Regions from separate parts of the Kitasatospora sp. NBC_01302 genome, predicted to be linked through region 2. Evidence: riboswitches for the same ligand, from Rfam matches in the RefSeq annotation. Region 2 holds a riboswitch; the other holds the start of a gene.

Region 1 (7,680 bases), 1.6 Mb from region 2:
CTTGAGGCCCTCGCCGCCCATCAGCCGCACGTACGCCCAGGAGATCGGCAGGATCGCCGCCGAGCCCCACGGCGCGGCCGAGATCGGGCCGACACCGGTGGCCGGACCGGCCTCGCTCTGCAGCGGGTGGTTGGGCAGGTACGGCGCCAGGTGCGCGCGCACCGCGACCGGGCCGACGCCCGGGCCGCCGCCGCCGTGCGGGATGCAGAAGGTCTTGTGCAGGTTCAGGTGCGAGACGTCCGCACCGAACTTGCCCGGCTTGGCCAGGCCGACCAGCGCGTTGAGGTTGGCGCCGTCCACGTAGACCTGGCCGCCGGCCTCGTGCACCAGGGCGCAGATGTCGGTGATCTGGGTCTCGAAGACGCCGTGGGTGGACGGGTAGGTGACCATCAGCACGGCGAGCTGCTCGCGGTGCTGCTCGATCTTGGCCTTCAGGTCCTCGACGTCCACGTCGCCGTCGGTCAGCGTCTTGACGACGACCACCCGCATGCCGGCCATCACGGCGGAGGCGGCGTTGGTGCCGTGCGCCGAGGCCGGGATCAGGCAGACGTCGCGCTGGGTGTCGCCGTTCGCGTGGTGGTAGGCGCGCACCGCGAGCAGACCGGCCAGCTCGCCCTGGGAGCCGGCGTTCGGCTGGATCGAGACGGCGTCGTAGCCGGTGACCTCGACCAGCTGCTGCTCCAGCTGGCGGATCAGGGTCAGGTAGCCCTGGGCCTGGTCGATCGGGGCGAAGGGGTGCAGCTGGCCGAACTCCGGCCAGGTGACCGCCTCCATCTCGGTGGTGGCGTTGAGCTTCATGGTGCAGGAGCCCAGCGGGATCATGCCGCGGTCCAGCGCGTAGTCCCGGTCCGAGAGGCGGCGCAGGTAGCGCAGCATCGCGGTCTCCGAGCGGTGGCTGTGGAAGACCGGGTGGGTGAGGTACTCGTCCTCGCGCAGCAGGTCGCCCGGGAGCGTCTCGGCGACCGAGTCCGCGTCCACGCCCGCGACGCCGAAGGCGGCCCAGACGGCGGCCAGGTGCTCGCGGGTGGTGGTCTCGTCGCAGGAGATCGAGACGGTGTCGGCGTCCACCTGGTAGAGGTTGATGCCCGCCTCGCGCGCGGTGGCGAGCACCGCGGCGGCACGGCCCGGGACCTTGGCGGTCACGGTGTCGAAGAACGCCTCGTGGGCGAGCTCGACGCCGCCGGCCCGCAGGCCCGCGGCCAGCGCGGCGGCGTAGCGGTGGGTGCGGCGGGCGATGTCGGCCAGGCCGTCGGGGCCGTGGTAGACGGCGTACATCGAGGCCATCACGGCGAGCAGCACCTGGGCGGTGCAGATGTTGCTGGTGGCCTTCTCGCGGCGGATGTGCTGCTCACGGGTCTGCAGCGCCAGCCGGTAGGCGCGGTGGCCGTCGGCGTCCACCGAGACGCCGACCAGGCGGCCGGGCAGCGAGCGGGCGTACTCGGCGCGCACCGACAGGTAGCCGGCGTGCGGGCCGCCGAAGCCCATCGGGACGCCGAAGCGCTGCGAGGTGCCGCAGGCGATGTCGGCGCCGAGCGCGCCGGGCGACTTGAGCAGGGTGAGCGCCAGCAGGTCGGCGGCGACCGCGACGATCGCGCCGAGCCCGTGCGCCTGCTCGATCACGGCGGCCAGGTCGCGCACCGCGCCGGAGGCGCCGGGGTACTGCAGCAGCACGCCGAAGACGCCGCCCTCGGCGATGTCGGCCGGGATGCCCTCGGACAGGTCGGCGACGACCACCTCGACGCCGGTGGGCAGCGCGCGGGTGCGGATCACCGCGAGGGTCTGCGGCAGGGTGTCGGCGTCGACCAGGAAGACGCCGCCCTTGACCTTGGTGACCCGGCGGGCCAGCGCCATCGCCTCGGCGGCCGCGGTGCCCTCGTCGAGCAGCGAGGAGCCGGAGGTGGGCAGGCCGGTCAGGTCGGAGACCAGGGTCTGGAAGTTGAGCAGCGCCTCCAGGCGGCCCTGCGAGATCTCCGGCTGGTACGGGGTGTAGGCGGTGTACCAGGCCGGGTTCTCCATGACGTTGCGCAGGATCACCGGCGGGGTGAAGGTGCCGTAGTAGCCCAGCCCGATCATCGGGGTGAGCACCTGGTTCTGCCGGGCCAGCTCGCGCAGTTCGGCCAGTACCTGGGCCTCGCTGCGGCCGGCCGGCAGGTCCAGGCCGGTGATGCTGCGGATCGCCTCGGGGACCGCGGCGGCGGAGAGCTCGTCCAGCGAGCCGTAGCCGACCTGGGCCAGCATCTTCTCCTGGGCGGCGGCGTCGGGGCCGATGTGGCGGGACTCGAAGGGGCTGGCGGTTTCGAGCTCGGCGAGGGTGGCGGAGCTGCGGGGGCGACCGGCGGTCGGCTGGGCAGTCATGGTGGTCGAGGCCTCCTGGTCACGGACCGGCGGGGGCACGCACGCCGCGGGCCCGCGCCGCTGTGGAGAGCGGATGGACCTGGACGGGCGAGCCCGACAGGCCTCCCCCTCTGTCATCGGGACCTGAGAGCTTCGCCCGCACGGAGCTGACGCCCCGCCGGCTTGCACCGTCGGTGAGGGTGGTGCCCGCCGGCTCCCTCGCCCGCGGCCCTGCCCTGCTTTCCAGAGTGACCTATCCCACACGGTACGGATGCCTGAGAGATTCCGGGGAGGGTTTGCTCCTTCGGCGCCCCAGTCCCCTCTGTTCCGAAGGGTGGGGACTCTCCCGAGCGGGTTCGGCGGTCGCGCCCAGGGTACCAGCGCGGGCCTGTCGGACGACCGTGCAGGTGAGCGAATGTGCTCGCCCACTTGGCGCAGTCCGCGCACGGACGGCGGCGCTTGGCTCGCCGTCATCCGATCCGTGCCTTTTGGTGTGAATCGCAGGCAGCAGCCACAGGAGGAAGAGGAAAGCGTGCAGACCGACATCGATCCCCGAGACCTGATCGGGCACAAGGCCGTCGACCGCAACGGCGACAAGATCGGCACGGTGGACGAGGTCTACCTCGACGACGCCACGGGCGAGCCCGAGTGGGCCGCCGTGCGCACCGGGATCTTCGGCCGGGACGCGTTCGTCCCGCTGACCACGAGCGAGTTCTCCGGCGAGGAGCTGCGCGTGCCCTACGACAAGTCCCTGATCAAGGAGTCGCCGGACTTCGGCGTCGGTCAGCACCTCTCGCCCGCCCAGGAGCTGCAGCTCTACCGCTACTACGGCCTGGACTCCCCCGGCACCGGCCGCACGACCGAGCGCGCCACCACCACGAACGGCTCGCCGGACCTGGACTTCGGGGTGGCCGCCGCCCCCGTGGCAGCCGCTGCGGCCCGCACCAACGGCTCGGCCGAGGCGGGCGCGGGCCAGCCGACCACCCAGCTGCCCCGGGCCCAGGGTGCCGCGCAGTCGGCGCCGGCCACCATCGGACTGGACAAGCCGGTCGAGCCGCCGCCGAGCCCCACCCCCGACCCGGTGCGCACCGCGCCCAAGACCGGCGCCGACCACGGCCCGGCCACCAACGCGCCGCCCGGGCCGGTGGAGCTGACGCTGCGCGAGGAGCGCCTGGAGATCGTCAACGAGTGGCACGTGCTGGGCACCGCCAGTCTGCGCAAGTACGTGGTGGCCGAGCCGGTGGAGCGCCGGATCGAGGTGGTGCGCGAACGGGTCCGGGTGGAGCGGGTACCGGTCAGCGATGCGGAGCGGGCCACCCTCACCGCGCAGGAGATCGCCGAGGCGGTCGAGGAGGTGACGCTGCGCGAGGAGCGTCCGACGGTGCGCAAGTACGTGGCTCCGCTCGAACGGGTGCGCCTGGTGGTCGAGCGGTACACCGAGGAGAAGGTGATCCGCGACGAGCTGCGCCGTGAGCAGGTGGAGATCCACGACAGCACCGCCGCCACCCCCGGGCACACCCCGATGCCCGCGCCGCAGCAGGCGGGCACCCCCACCGGCCTCGTCGGCTGACCCCCGGCGGCCCGGCCGAACCGGCCCGATCGAACGGCCCGGACCCGCTCGCGCGGGTCCGGGCCGTCGGCCTCGACAAAGCTTCAGCGGTAGATATTTGACAGAGTGAAGCACTTTCGGCATGGTTACTTCAGTTCATTGACTATCGCTGGCTTGAAGCAGCTGGAAAGCCGCTCAGCCCGTTTCTGAAGGAGCCACCGTGAGTGAGGCAGTCAAGCCCACCGCCTCGGCCGCGAAACCGAGCAGTGCCCGGGTACTGCCCGCCCTGATCCTGGCGATGCTGGCCTACAGCGTCATCCAGACCGCGGTCGTGCCGATCCTGCCGTCGCTGGCCCTGGAGCTGAAGGTCTCGGGCTCCAACATCACCTGGCTGATGACCGCCAACCTGCTCTCGGCGGCCGTCCTGACCCCGCTGCTGGGCCGCTTCGGCGACCTGCGGGGCCGCAAGCCGATGCTGCTGATCTCGCTGGGCGGGCTGGTGCTCGGCTCCGGGCTCGCGGTGGCGACCCACTCCTTCACCCTGCTGATCGTCGCCCGCGTGCTGCAGGGCGCCGGCGGTGGCGTGCTGCCGCTGGCGATCAGCATCGTCCGCGACGAGCTGCCGCGCGAGAAGATCACCGGCGGCGTCGCCGCGATCAGTGCCTCGATGGGCGTCGGCAGCGGTCTCGGCCTGGTCGCCACCGGCGTGCTGCTGGAGCACTGGGACTACAAGTCCATCTTCTGGATGGGCCTGGTCGCCGCCGTCGTCGCCATCGCCCTGGTGGTCCTGCGGGTGCCGAACGACCCGGTGACCGACAAGAACGGCGGCGCCGACCCGCTGGGCGCCATCGCCCTGGCCGGCTGGCTCTCCGCCCTGCTGATCGCGGTCAGCCGCGGCAACGAGTGGGGCTGGACCTCCACCAAGACGCTGGGCCTGTTCGCCGTCGCCGCCGTGGTCGCGCTGATCTGGGGCATCGTCGAGGTCAAGGTCAAGCACCCGCTGGTCGACATGAAGATGATGGCCCGCCCGGCCGTCGCCTTCACCAACATCTCCGGCCTGCTCATCGGCTTCGGCATGTACGGCTCCTTCCTGGTGATCAGCAACTTCACCCAGACCCCCGCGCAGCTCGCCCACTACGGCTTCACCGCCACCGTGCTGCACGCCGGTGTGCTGCTGCTGCCCTCCGCGGCCGGCTCGATGGTCGCCGCCCCGATCGGCGCGATGCTGATCGGCCGCAGCGGCCCGCGCCTGCCGCTGGTGCTCGGCGGCCTGTTCGGTGCCGTCTCGATGGCCTACCTGGCCCTGCGGCACAGCGCCGAGGGCGACGTCTACTTCGCCGCCGGGCTCTTCGGCCTCGGCGTCGGCCTGGCCTACGCGGCCATGCCCGCCTTCATCAACGGCGCCGTCCCGGCCGAGCAGAGCGGTATCGCCAACGGCATGAACGCGGTGCTGCGCACCGTGGGTGGCGCGATCGGCACCGCCGTGCTGGGTGCAGTCCTGACCGGCGACACCATCAAGTTCCCGCCGCAGATCGCGGCGATGGTCAAGGTGCAGCTGCCGACCCTGGACGCCTACAAGCACGCCTACTGGATCACCGCCGTGATCTGCCTGATCGCCGCCCTGGTCCCGTTCGCGATCCGGACGGCCCGGCAGGCCACCGCCCCGGTCGACCAGTCGGCCGACGCGCCGCAGCCCACCAAGACCAGCGCCTGACGCGCTGGGGCTCCCGCCGGTGCACGACCGCCGGGAGCCCGCCCGGCGCCGTCCAGGGATCGGTGGCGCCGGACCGTCGAACGCCCCGCCCGAGCTTCTCGGGCGGGGCGTTCGCCCTTTCCGGCCCTGTGGCGCCCTGGGGGCGACCGGCCCTGGCCGGGTGGCTACTCCTCCACCGGCCGCAGCGGCAGCGGCTCGGCCGGGCTCAGCGCCGGGTCGTCCACCAGGAAGGTGCGCACCCGGCCCGGCGGCGAGTCGGGCGTCTCGAAGCGGACCGTGACCCGGCCGACCCCGCTGCCCTGCACCCAGCCGGCGCCGAACTCCTCGTGCCGCACGTCCTGGCCCGGCATCCAGATCCGGGTGCCCAGCGCCTGGTCGGCCCCCGCCGTCGGGGTGGGGGCGGTGGCGGGCTCGCCCGGCTCCGTCCGGTCCGCCTGCTCGGCCTCGGCCGCCGCCTGCGCTTCGGCCTCCTCGGCCGCCTCGGCCGCCGCCTGGGCGAACAGGTCCTCCTGGGTGAACTCGGCCAGCTGGGAGACCCCGACGCCGAGCAGCCGGATCCCGCCCGTCAGGTTGACCTGGGCGGCCAGCCGTCGGGCGGTGGCGGCGATCACCCGCTCGTCGTCGGTGGGTCCGCGCAGCGTCTCGGAGCGGGTCAGCGTGCTGAAGTCGAACCGGCGCACCTTGATCACCACCGTCCGACCGGAACGGCCGGCCGCCCGCAGCCGTCGCACGCAGCGCGCGGCCAGCACGTCCAGTTCGTGCAGCACCCGGTCGCGATCGGCCAGGTCGACCTCGTAGGTGTCCTCCACGGAGACCGACTTGGCGTCCCGGTCCGGGACCACGGCGCGCTCGTCCAGCCCCCGCGCCATCAGCGACACGCCCGCCCCGTGCGCCCGTCCGAGCAGCCGCACCAGCTCGTCCTCCGGCTGCTTCGCCACCTCGGCCACGGTCAGCAGCCCGGCCCGGCGCAGCGCCTGCTCGGTGGCGGGGCCCACCCCCGGCAGCGCCCGCACCGGCATCGGACCGAGCACCGCCCGCTCCTGGCCGGGGGCCACCAGCACCAGGCCGTCCGGCTTGGCCTGCTCGGAGGCGATCTTGGCCATCAGCTTCGAGCCGGCTGCGCCGATCGAGGCGGTCAGTCCGGTGCGGCGGCGGATGTCGGCCCGCAGGTCCTGGGCGATCGCCTCGACGAGCGCGCTGCCCTCGCCCGGCGGCACCGCGGCCAGCGCCGCACCGTAGGGGCCGGCGGCCAGGTCCACGTACGCCTCGTCCACGCTCAGCTGCTCGACCAGGGGCGACAGCTCGCGCATCATCGCCATCACCTGCTCGCTGATCTCCCGGTAGGCGACGAAGCGCGGCCACAGGTAGGCGGCGTTCGGGCAGAGCCGACGGGCCACGGCCATCGCCATCGCGGAGTGCACCCCGAAGACCCGGGCCTCGTAGGAGGCGGTGGAGACCACGCCGCGGCCGCCGAGGCCGCCGACGACCACCGGCTTGCCGCGCAGGCTCGGCTTGGCCGCCTGCTCCACCGAGGCGAAGAAGGCGTCCATGTCGAGGTGGAGGATGCTCGGCACTGTCCGCACGAGTCGATCATCGCGCAGTGGTCTGACAGAGCGGGGCTGACAGAGCGGGTCCGGCAGGCACGGGCCGGCCGGGCCCTCGCCAGGGCCTGTCCTAGCCCGCCGGGTGCACCGCGTCCGCCAGCGCCCGCGCCACGCCCGGGTCCTTGGGCCCGAGATCCGTCGGGTCCGGGTGGAAGAGGGCGCTGAAGGCGGCCTTGTCCGCCCCGGGCAGCTCCCGCAGGCCGCCGTAGTACCAGGTGGCGTCACGTGTCTCGGGCACCCCGACGGCGTAGGAGTCGATGCCCGCCGCCCGGCAGAGCGCCAGCGCCCGGCGCACGTGGTAGTCCTGGCTGACCAGCACCGCGTGGTCGACGCCGAAGATCCGCCGGGCCCGGTCGCAGGAGTCCCAGGTGTCGAAGCCCGCGTAGTCGCGCACCACCCGCACCGCCGGCACCCCGTGCGCGACCAGGTAGTCGTACATCGTGCCGGGCTCGTTGTAGTCGGGCCGGCTGTTGTCCCCG
Region 2 (7,680 bases):
TGCGCTCCACCGCGTACTTGACGTCCTTGGCGGTGATCGGGGTGCCGTCGTCGTACTTCAGGCCCGCACGCAGGTGGTAGGTCCAGGTCAGGCCGTTGTCGCTGACCTGGCCGAGGCCGGTGGCCAGGTCGTTGACCAGCTTGTCGCCGCTGCTGCCCGGCCCCGGCTGGAAGGTGGTGAGCGAACGGGCGTACAGGCGCGAGAAGTTCCAGATGTAGGCGTAGTACGTGTTGCCCGGGTCCAGGGAGTCCGGGGTCCCCTTCATCTCGTAGGTGACCGTGCCGCCCTTCTGGTCCGAGGCGTTCACGATGCCCTTGGTGGCGGCGTCCGCCCCGGCGGAGCCGGCACCGCCGCCACCACCGGAGGACTTGCTGCTCGAACAGCCGCTCACCACCAGCGCGGTGGTGGCGACCACCGCGGCCAGAGCGAGGGTACGAGATCGGCGCATTGCTGGATCAACCCCTTGTAGTAGTGGCCGAAGTAGTGGCCCGGGCTGGAGAAGTGAGGAGGGTGGAAGCTCAGTTGCTGCGCGGGTCGAGCGCGTCGCGCAGCCCGTCGCCGAGCAGGTTGAAGGCGAGCACGGTGACGAAGATCGCCAGGCCCGGGACCACCATGTACTCCGGGTCGACCTGGTAGTACTTGATCGCGTCGTTCAGCATGCCGCCCCAACTCGCCTGCGGGGGCTGGATGCCGACGCCGAGGAAGCTGAGCGCCGCCTCGAAGAGGATGTTGGTCGGGATCAGCAGGGTCGAGTAGACCAGGATCGGGCCGACCAGGTTGGGCAGCAGCTCCTTGAAGAGGATGAACGGCCCGCGGGCACCCAGGCTGCGGGCGGCGAAGACGAACTCCCGCTCGCGCAGCGAGAGCGTCTGGCCGCGCACGATCCGGCCCATGTAGGGCCAGTTGAAGAAGCCGATCACGAAGATCAGCACCGCCAGGTGCAGCGGCAGGCCGTGCAGTCCGAACGCGCCGCCCTGCAGCGAGGCCGAGATGGAGATCGCGAAGAGCAGCAGCGGGAAGGCCAGGAAGGTGTCCATCACCCGGCTGATCACGGTGTCCACCCAGCCGCCGTAGTAGCCGGCCATCACGCCGAGCACGGTGCCGATGGTGTTGGAGAGCACGGTGGCGCCGAAGGCCACCAGGAGTGAGACCCAGGAGCCCTCGATGATCCGGGAGAGCAGGTCGCGGCCCTGCAGCGGGTCGACGCCCAGCGGGTGGCTCAGGCTCATCCCGCCGAACGAACCGGTGGGCAGGCTGCCGAGGTCGGGGTCCAGCAGGTCCTGGTGCAGTGCATCGGGGCTGAGGCCGAAGGCCGACTCGATCGGCTTGGCCAGGACGGCCAGCAGGACCAGCAGGATGACCACCACGCCGCCGGCGACGGCGGCCTTGTCGCGCCGGAAGCGCAGCCAGGCGATGCGGCCGAGCGAACGGCCCTCGATCGCGGCCGGCCCTGCGGAGGCGCTCGCCGCGGGCTCGCCCGGAGCGGCGGGGGTGGTGTCGGTGGGTGTGGTCATGGGCAGTTGGCGTCCCCTCGCCGACGGTTGTCGGCCCATGGCAGCCCGGCGCAGGCATGACTGTGTCAGGTCCTGGTCAGAACCAGCCGTCGATGCCGCCCGAGCTGCTCGGCTGGTGCGGTGCGCAGAACTCTTCACGCTGGCTCCAGCCTCGCGCCAGCCCTGCCCGGCGAAGGATGCCCAACTGTGATCTTCCACAGTCCATGATCAATAAACCTGACGGCCACTCAGGTGACTTGTGAAGATCATCAGTTCACCGCACCCACACCACGGGGTGATCGGTACACGGACCAGCCGGACGGCGAAAGGTCAGCGCCCGGGCCAGGGCTGCTGCGGCCACCCCGACTGCGGCGGCAGCGAACCGCCGTACGGCGCCTGCGGATAGGCGGCCTGCGGGTAGGTCGGATACGGTGCGGGCGCCACCTGCGGGTAGGGCGCCGGAGTCGCCTCACGGTGGTAGAACGGCCGGCTGTTGGCGCGCATCCACAGCGCCACCGGGTCGAACTCGTCGCTCATCGCGACCGTGGAGACCGCGAGGCCGGGCGGCGCCTGCGCGATCGCGCGCTGCATCAGCGCCCGCACCGCCTCCACCGCCGGCGGCGAAGTGTCGTACAGCTCAAGCCCGATGGCCAGGTACGCCTCGCCCACCACTGGCCGTACCCAGGCCCGGCGCAGCGCCCGTACCGGACGCACCGAGGGCGCCTGCTGCTCCAGCAGCGCGTAGAACCGCTCGGTGCCCGGCAGCTGGGGATCGGACAGCTGCAGCGGACCGGCCGGCAGCCGGTCCAGCCCGGCCGCCACCCGGCGCAGGTCGGCCCAGGGCACGCCGACCCCGCCGCCGGGCGCGTGCGGGTTGAGCCACAGCCCCCAGCGGGTGCGGTAGAGCGCGGCGGCGATCTCCCGCCCGGAGATCACCTCGTGGGCGCGCGCCCAGCCGCTGGCGGCCAGTTGACCGGGCGAGGTGACGGCCGGCGCGTAGCCGTGACCGCCGATGTCCATGTTCCCGTACTGGGCGTCCGGGCTGCCGGGGGTGCCGTGCCAGAGCAGCATCCAGACCCGGCCCGCGGCGAGCTCGCTCAGCAGCTGCTCGTACGCCGCGAAGCGGTCCGGGGCGACCTCGCCCAGGGCCCGCTCCAGGGCGCCCGGGTCCGCACCGGGGGCCGGGCCCCACGACCCCGCTCCACCGCCCGCCGCTCCCGTCGTCACCGGTACCCACTCCTGTCCATGCCGCCGCCCTCGCCACGGTCCGGCCCATCCACGGCCTGGCCCATCCACGCTCCGGGCGCCACCCTACGGGGCCCGGCCGACACCCGTCATGCCGACGCCCTGGGTGGCACCGCGGTGCGCTCGCGTCGAGGCCCGAGCCCGCTCAGCCCCGTACGTAGAAGGGTGCTACCCGGTACAGCAGCCAATCCACCACCGGGTCGGCCGCCAGGTCCAGCAGCACCATGTGCACCCCGCCGGGCAGCGGCGCGGCCCCCAGCGCCCGCCCCAGCGCGGCGTTGACCTCCACCGGGTCGGCGGGCGCGGCCGGGTCGAGCTGGACGCCCACGAAGAGCACGGTCGGCTCGCCCTCCACCGAGGCCAGCGCCCGTCGGGCCGTCAGCACGCCGCCCAGCGCCGCGAGCTCGGCGCACACGGCCTGCAGGAACACCATCGGCTCCTCGCCCGGCTCCGGCTCTCGCAGCGCGACCCGGGCGCCCTCGGGCATCCCCGCGCCCGCCCCGGTGCTCTCCCAGCGCCCCTCGCGCGGTCCGCGCCGCAGCTCGGCGACTCCCGCGGGCGGCACCGGGATGCCCACCGGCGCCTGCGGGTTGACCGCGATGCCGATGCCCAGCGGCAGGCCACGGGCGAAGTCCCAGGCCGGCGCGACCGCGCAGGACAGCCCCGGGGCGTGCCGCAGGAACTGCTCCTCGGAGGAGAAGACCGGCACGTAGGGCGCACCCGCCAGCTCGATGGTCGGCAGGTCGAGAGCGGCACCGGCCGGGTCGGCGCCGACGGGCAGCGGGATCCAGACCTGGCTGCGGGCCAGCACCTCGATCACCCGGGGCGTGGCACCGGGGTCGCCGATGGCCGCGCTGAGCACCCGCTCCAGCTCGTTGGCCGGCCAGCCGCTGCCGACCGGCGCCCGACCGGGCTCGGTCCACCCCGTCGCCGTCGCGGCGTACCCCTCTGATTCCATCCGCCCCTGCCCCGCTTGTGACCCGGACCGTCTGGCACAAGCGCTTGTCACGCAGTGCGTCCGGTCGAAGCGTACCGAGACGGCCCCCTCTCCCGCCGGGCGGACGGACATGCCATGATGTCCGCGTACTCCACAGGACCCAACTTCATACTGGCCGCTCGAACCCGCGCGGGAGAGCCCGGAGGTGCCCCTGTCGGCACGGACCGGCGCCGAAGGAGCAAGTCCTCCCCGGAATCTCTCAGGCACCCCTACCGCGTAGGCGAGGCGAATCTGGAAAGCGGAACACGGCCGTGCCGTGCGCCCACCCACGGTGCAAGCCGCGTCATCCTTGGTGCGGTGAAGCTCTCAGGTTGTGACGACAGACGGGGAGACTCCACCCCACCCTGCCCGCACCCAGCTTCGGGAGTCTCACCATGTCCCCCCGTCTGACCGCGCTCGACGCGCTGCACCGTGCCCTGGGCGCGACCATGACCGACTTCGCCGGCTGGGACATGCCGCTGCGCTACGGCAGCGAGCGCGAGGAGCACCTCGCGGTCCGCACCAAGGCCGGGCTCTTCGACCTCTCGCACATGGGCGAGATCACCGTCTCGGGCCCGCAGGCCGGCGAGCTGCTGGACCACGCGCTGGTCGGCTTCATCTCCGCGCTCGGCGTGCTGCGCGCCCGCTACACGATGATCTGCCGCGAGGACGGCGGCATCCTGGACGACCTGATCGTCTACCGGACCGCCGAGAACGAGTACATGGTGGTCGCCAACGCCTCCAACGCCCAGGTGGTGCTGGACGCGCTGACCGAGCGCGCGGCCGGCTTCGACGCCGTGGTGCGCGACGACCGCGACGCCTACGCGCTGCTCGCCGTCCAGGGCCCCGAGGCGAACGCGATCCTCTCCTCGGTGACCGACGCCGACCTGCCGGGCCTGAAGTACTACGCCCTGCTGCCCGCGACGGTGGCCGGCCAGCAGGTCTGGCTGGCCCGCACCGGCTACACCGGCGAGGACGGCTTCGAGATCTTCTGCGCCCCCGCCGACGCCGAGCACCTGTGGCAGGCGCTGACCGAGGCCGGCGCCCCGCACGGTCTGGTCCCGGCCGGCCTGTCCTGCCGCGACACGCTGCGCCTGGAGGCGGGCATGCCGCTCTACGGGCACGAGCTGGACACCTCGCTGACCCCCTTCGACGCGGGCCTGGGCCGGGTGGTGCGCTTCGACAAGACCACCAACGGCGGCGAGTTCGTCGGCCGCAAGGCGCTGGAGGCCGCCGCCGCGCAGGCCGAGGTCAACCCCCCGCGCAAGCTGGTCGGCCTGGTCTCCGAGGGCAAGCGGGTGCCGCGCGCCGAGTACGCGGTGGTCTCCGCCGAAGGCGCGGTGATCGGCCGGATCACCTCCGGCTCCCCCTCCCCCACGCTCGGCAAGCCGATCGCCATCGCGTACCTGGACGCCGCCTTCGCGGCGCCCGGCACGGCCGTCGCGGTGGACGTGCGCGGCAAGCACGAGCCGGTCGAGGTCGTCGCGCTGCCGTTCTACAAGCGCGCCCGCTGAGCCCGGCGGACCCGGCCCCTCCCGCTGAAAGTCCACTGAGCGGACTTTCGACCGTCCGCTCGGCGGACCGTTCCCTCGTTCCCGCTTCCCATCCTGGAGAATGACCACCATGAGCAACCCGCAGCACCTGCAGTACAGCAAGGAGCACGAGTGGCTGACCGCCGCCGACGCGGACGGCGTGTCGACCGTCGGGATCACCGAGTACGCGGCCACCGCCCTCGGTGACATCGTCTACGTGCAGCTGCCCGCGGTCGGCGACACCGTCACCGCCGGGGAGACCTGTGGGGAGCTCGAGTCCACCAAGTCGGTCAGCGACCTGTACTCCCCCGCCACCGGTGAGGTGACCGAGGTCAACGAGGCCCTGGCCGACGAGCCCGCCCTGGTGAACTCCGCCGCCTTCGAGGGTGGCTGGCTCTTCAAGCTCAAGGTCTCCGAGGCCCCCGCGGACCTGCTGGACGCCGACGGCTACGCCGAGTTCACCAAGTCCTGACCGGAACGCCGGCCGGGCCGCCCGGCCGGCCTCCGATCCACCCGGCGGGCGGCCGCAGCGCGGCGGCCGTCCGCACCAGGTTCCCCTCGCCCGCCACCCGCCGCCACCCTTGCCACGGCGCGCTGCGCGCGGCAGCCCCCTTTCACGGGAAGACGCCACCATGACGGTTCTCAACCAGTCCCTGCACGCACTCGACCCCGAGATCGCCGCCGCGGTCGACGCCGAGCTGCACCGCCAGCAGTCCACCCTCGAGATGATCGCTTCCGAGAACTTCGCCCCGGTGGCGGTCATGGAGGCCCAGGGCTCGGTCCTCACCAACAAGTACGCCGAGGGCTACCCCGGCCGCCGCTACTACGGCGGCTGCGAGCACGTCGACGTGGTCGAGCAGATCGCCATCGACCGGGTCAAGGCGCTGTTCGGCGCCGAGGCCGCCAACGTGCAGCCGCACTCCGGCGCGCAGGCGAACGCCGCCGCGATGTTCGCGCTGATCCAGCCGGGCGACACCATCCTGGGCCTGAACCTGGCCCACGGCGGTCACCTGACCCACGGCATGAAGATCAACTTCTCCGGCAAGCTCTACAACGTGGTGGCCTACCACGTGGACGAGCAGACCAACCTGGTCGACATGGAGGAGGTCGAGCGCCTGGCCAAGGAGCACCAGCCCAAGCTGATCATCGCCGGCTGGTCCGCCTACCCGCGCCAGCTCGACTTCGCCGAGTTCCGCCGGATCGCCGACGAGGTCGGTGCGCTGCTCATGGTGGACATGGCCCACTTCGCCGGCCTGGTGGCCGCGGGCCTGCACCCCTCCCCGGTGCCGTACGCGGACGTGGTCACCACCACCACCCACAAGACCCTGGGCGGCCCGCGCGGCGGCGTGATCCTCTCCAAGGCCGAGTGGGCCAAGAAGATCAACTCCGCGGTCTTCCCCGGCCAGCAGGGCGGCCCGCTGGAGCACGTGATCGCCGGCAAGGCGGTCGCCTTCAAGGTCGCCGCCTCCCCGGAGTTCAAGGAGCGCCAGGAGCGCACCCTGGAGGGCGCCAAGATCCTGGCCGCCCGCCTGCTCCAGGAGGACGCCAAGGCGGCCGGCGTCTCGGTGCTGTCCGGCGGCACCGACGTCCACCTCGTCCTGGTGGACCTGCGCAACAGCGAGCTGAACGGCCAGGACGCCGAGGACCGCCTGCACGAGGTCGGCATCACGGTCAACCGCAACGCCGTCCCGAACGACCCGCGTCCCCCGATGGTCACCTCGGGCCTGCGGATCGGCACCCCGGCGCTGGCCACCCGCGGCTTCCAGGCCGAGGACTTCCGCGAGGTCGCCGACATCATCGCCGAGGCGCTGCTGCCGACCTTCGACGCGGACCGGTCCACCGCCCTCAAGGCCCGGGTCACCGCTCTGGCCGAGAAGTACCCGCTCTACCCCGAGCTGTAAGGCAGCACCCTCGGGCGTGGTCGGCGTCACCCCTGCCGACCGCACCCGGGCCCCGGGGCACCGCGCACACTGGAATGGTGAGCCGGTGCCCCGTCTCATGCACCGCCCTTCTCTCTCCACGAGAACCAGACAAGGACGTCCCCCCGTGGCCATCAGCGTCTTCGACCTCTTCTCCATCGGCATCGGCCCCTCCAGCTCGCACACGGTCGGCCCGATGCGCGCGGCCCGGATGTTCGCCCGCCGGCTGCGCTCCGAGGGCCTGCTGGAGCAGGTCACCACGGTGAAGGCCGAGCTCTTCGGCTCGCTCGGCGCCACCGGCCACGGCCACGGCACCCCCAAGGCCGTCCTGCTCGGTCTGGAGGGCAACTCGCCGCGCACGGTCGACGTCGCCAAGGCCGACCTGGACGTGGCCCGGATCAACGAGGCCAAGCGGCTGAGCCTGCTCGGGACCCACTCGATCGCCTTCGACCCGGACCTCCAGCTGGTCCTGCACCGCCGCCGCTCGCTGCCGTACCACGCCAACGGCATGACCC

The links. A riboswitch is a leader RNA that binds a small molecule or an ion and turns the genes downstream of it on or off. The one in region 2 is predicted to bind glycine.
Region 1: linked by a shared signal. The riboswitch ahead of gcvP (aminomethyl-transferring glycine dehydrogenase) and the one ahead of gcvT (glycine cleavage system aminomethyltransferase GcvT) in region 2 are both predicted to bind glycine.

What each region holds. Positions count from the first base shown of each region.
Region 1 is NZ_CP108404.1:7,618,643-7,626,322, reverse strand. Features, by position in the region: gene gcvP (aminomethyl-transferring glycine dehydrogenase) at 1-2,355, opposite strand, end outside; glycine riboswitch at 2,588-2,693, opposite strand; gene OG294_RS33400 (PRC and DUF2382 domain-containing protein) at 2,867-3,904, shown strand; gene OG294_RS33395 (MFS transporter) at 4,104-5,597, shown strand; gene OG294_RS33390 (DNA polymerase IV) at 5,762-7,180, opposite strand; gene OG294_RS33385 (SanA/YdcF family protein) at 7,272-7,680, opposite strand, start outside.
Region 2 is NZ_CP108404.1:5,997,944-6,005,623, reverse strand. Features, by position in the region: gene OG294_RS26335 (ABC transporter substrate-binding protein) at 1-448, opposite strand, end outside; gene OG294_RS26330 (ABC transporter permease) at 519-1,514, opposite strand; gene OG294_RS26325 (enhanced serine sensitivity protein SseB C-terminal domain-containing protein) at 1,824-2,720, opposite strand; gene OG294_RS26320 (enhanced serine sensitivity protein SseB C-terminal domain-containing protein) at 2,884-3,696, opposite strand; glycine riboswitch at 3,856-3,960, shown strand; gene gcvT (glycine cleavage system aminomethyltransferase GcvT) at 4,110-5,228, shown strand; gene gcvH (glycine cleavage system protein GcvH) at 5,338-5,718, shown strand; gene glyA (serine hydroxymethyltransferase) at 5,879-7,147, shown strand; gene OG294_RS26300 (L-serine ammonia-lyase) at 7,293-7,680, shown strand, end outside.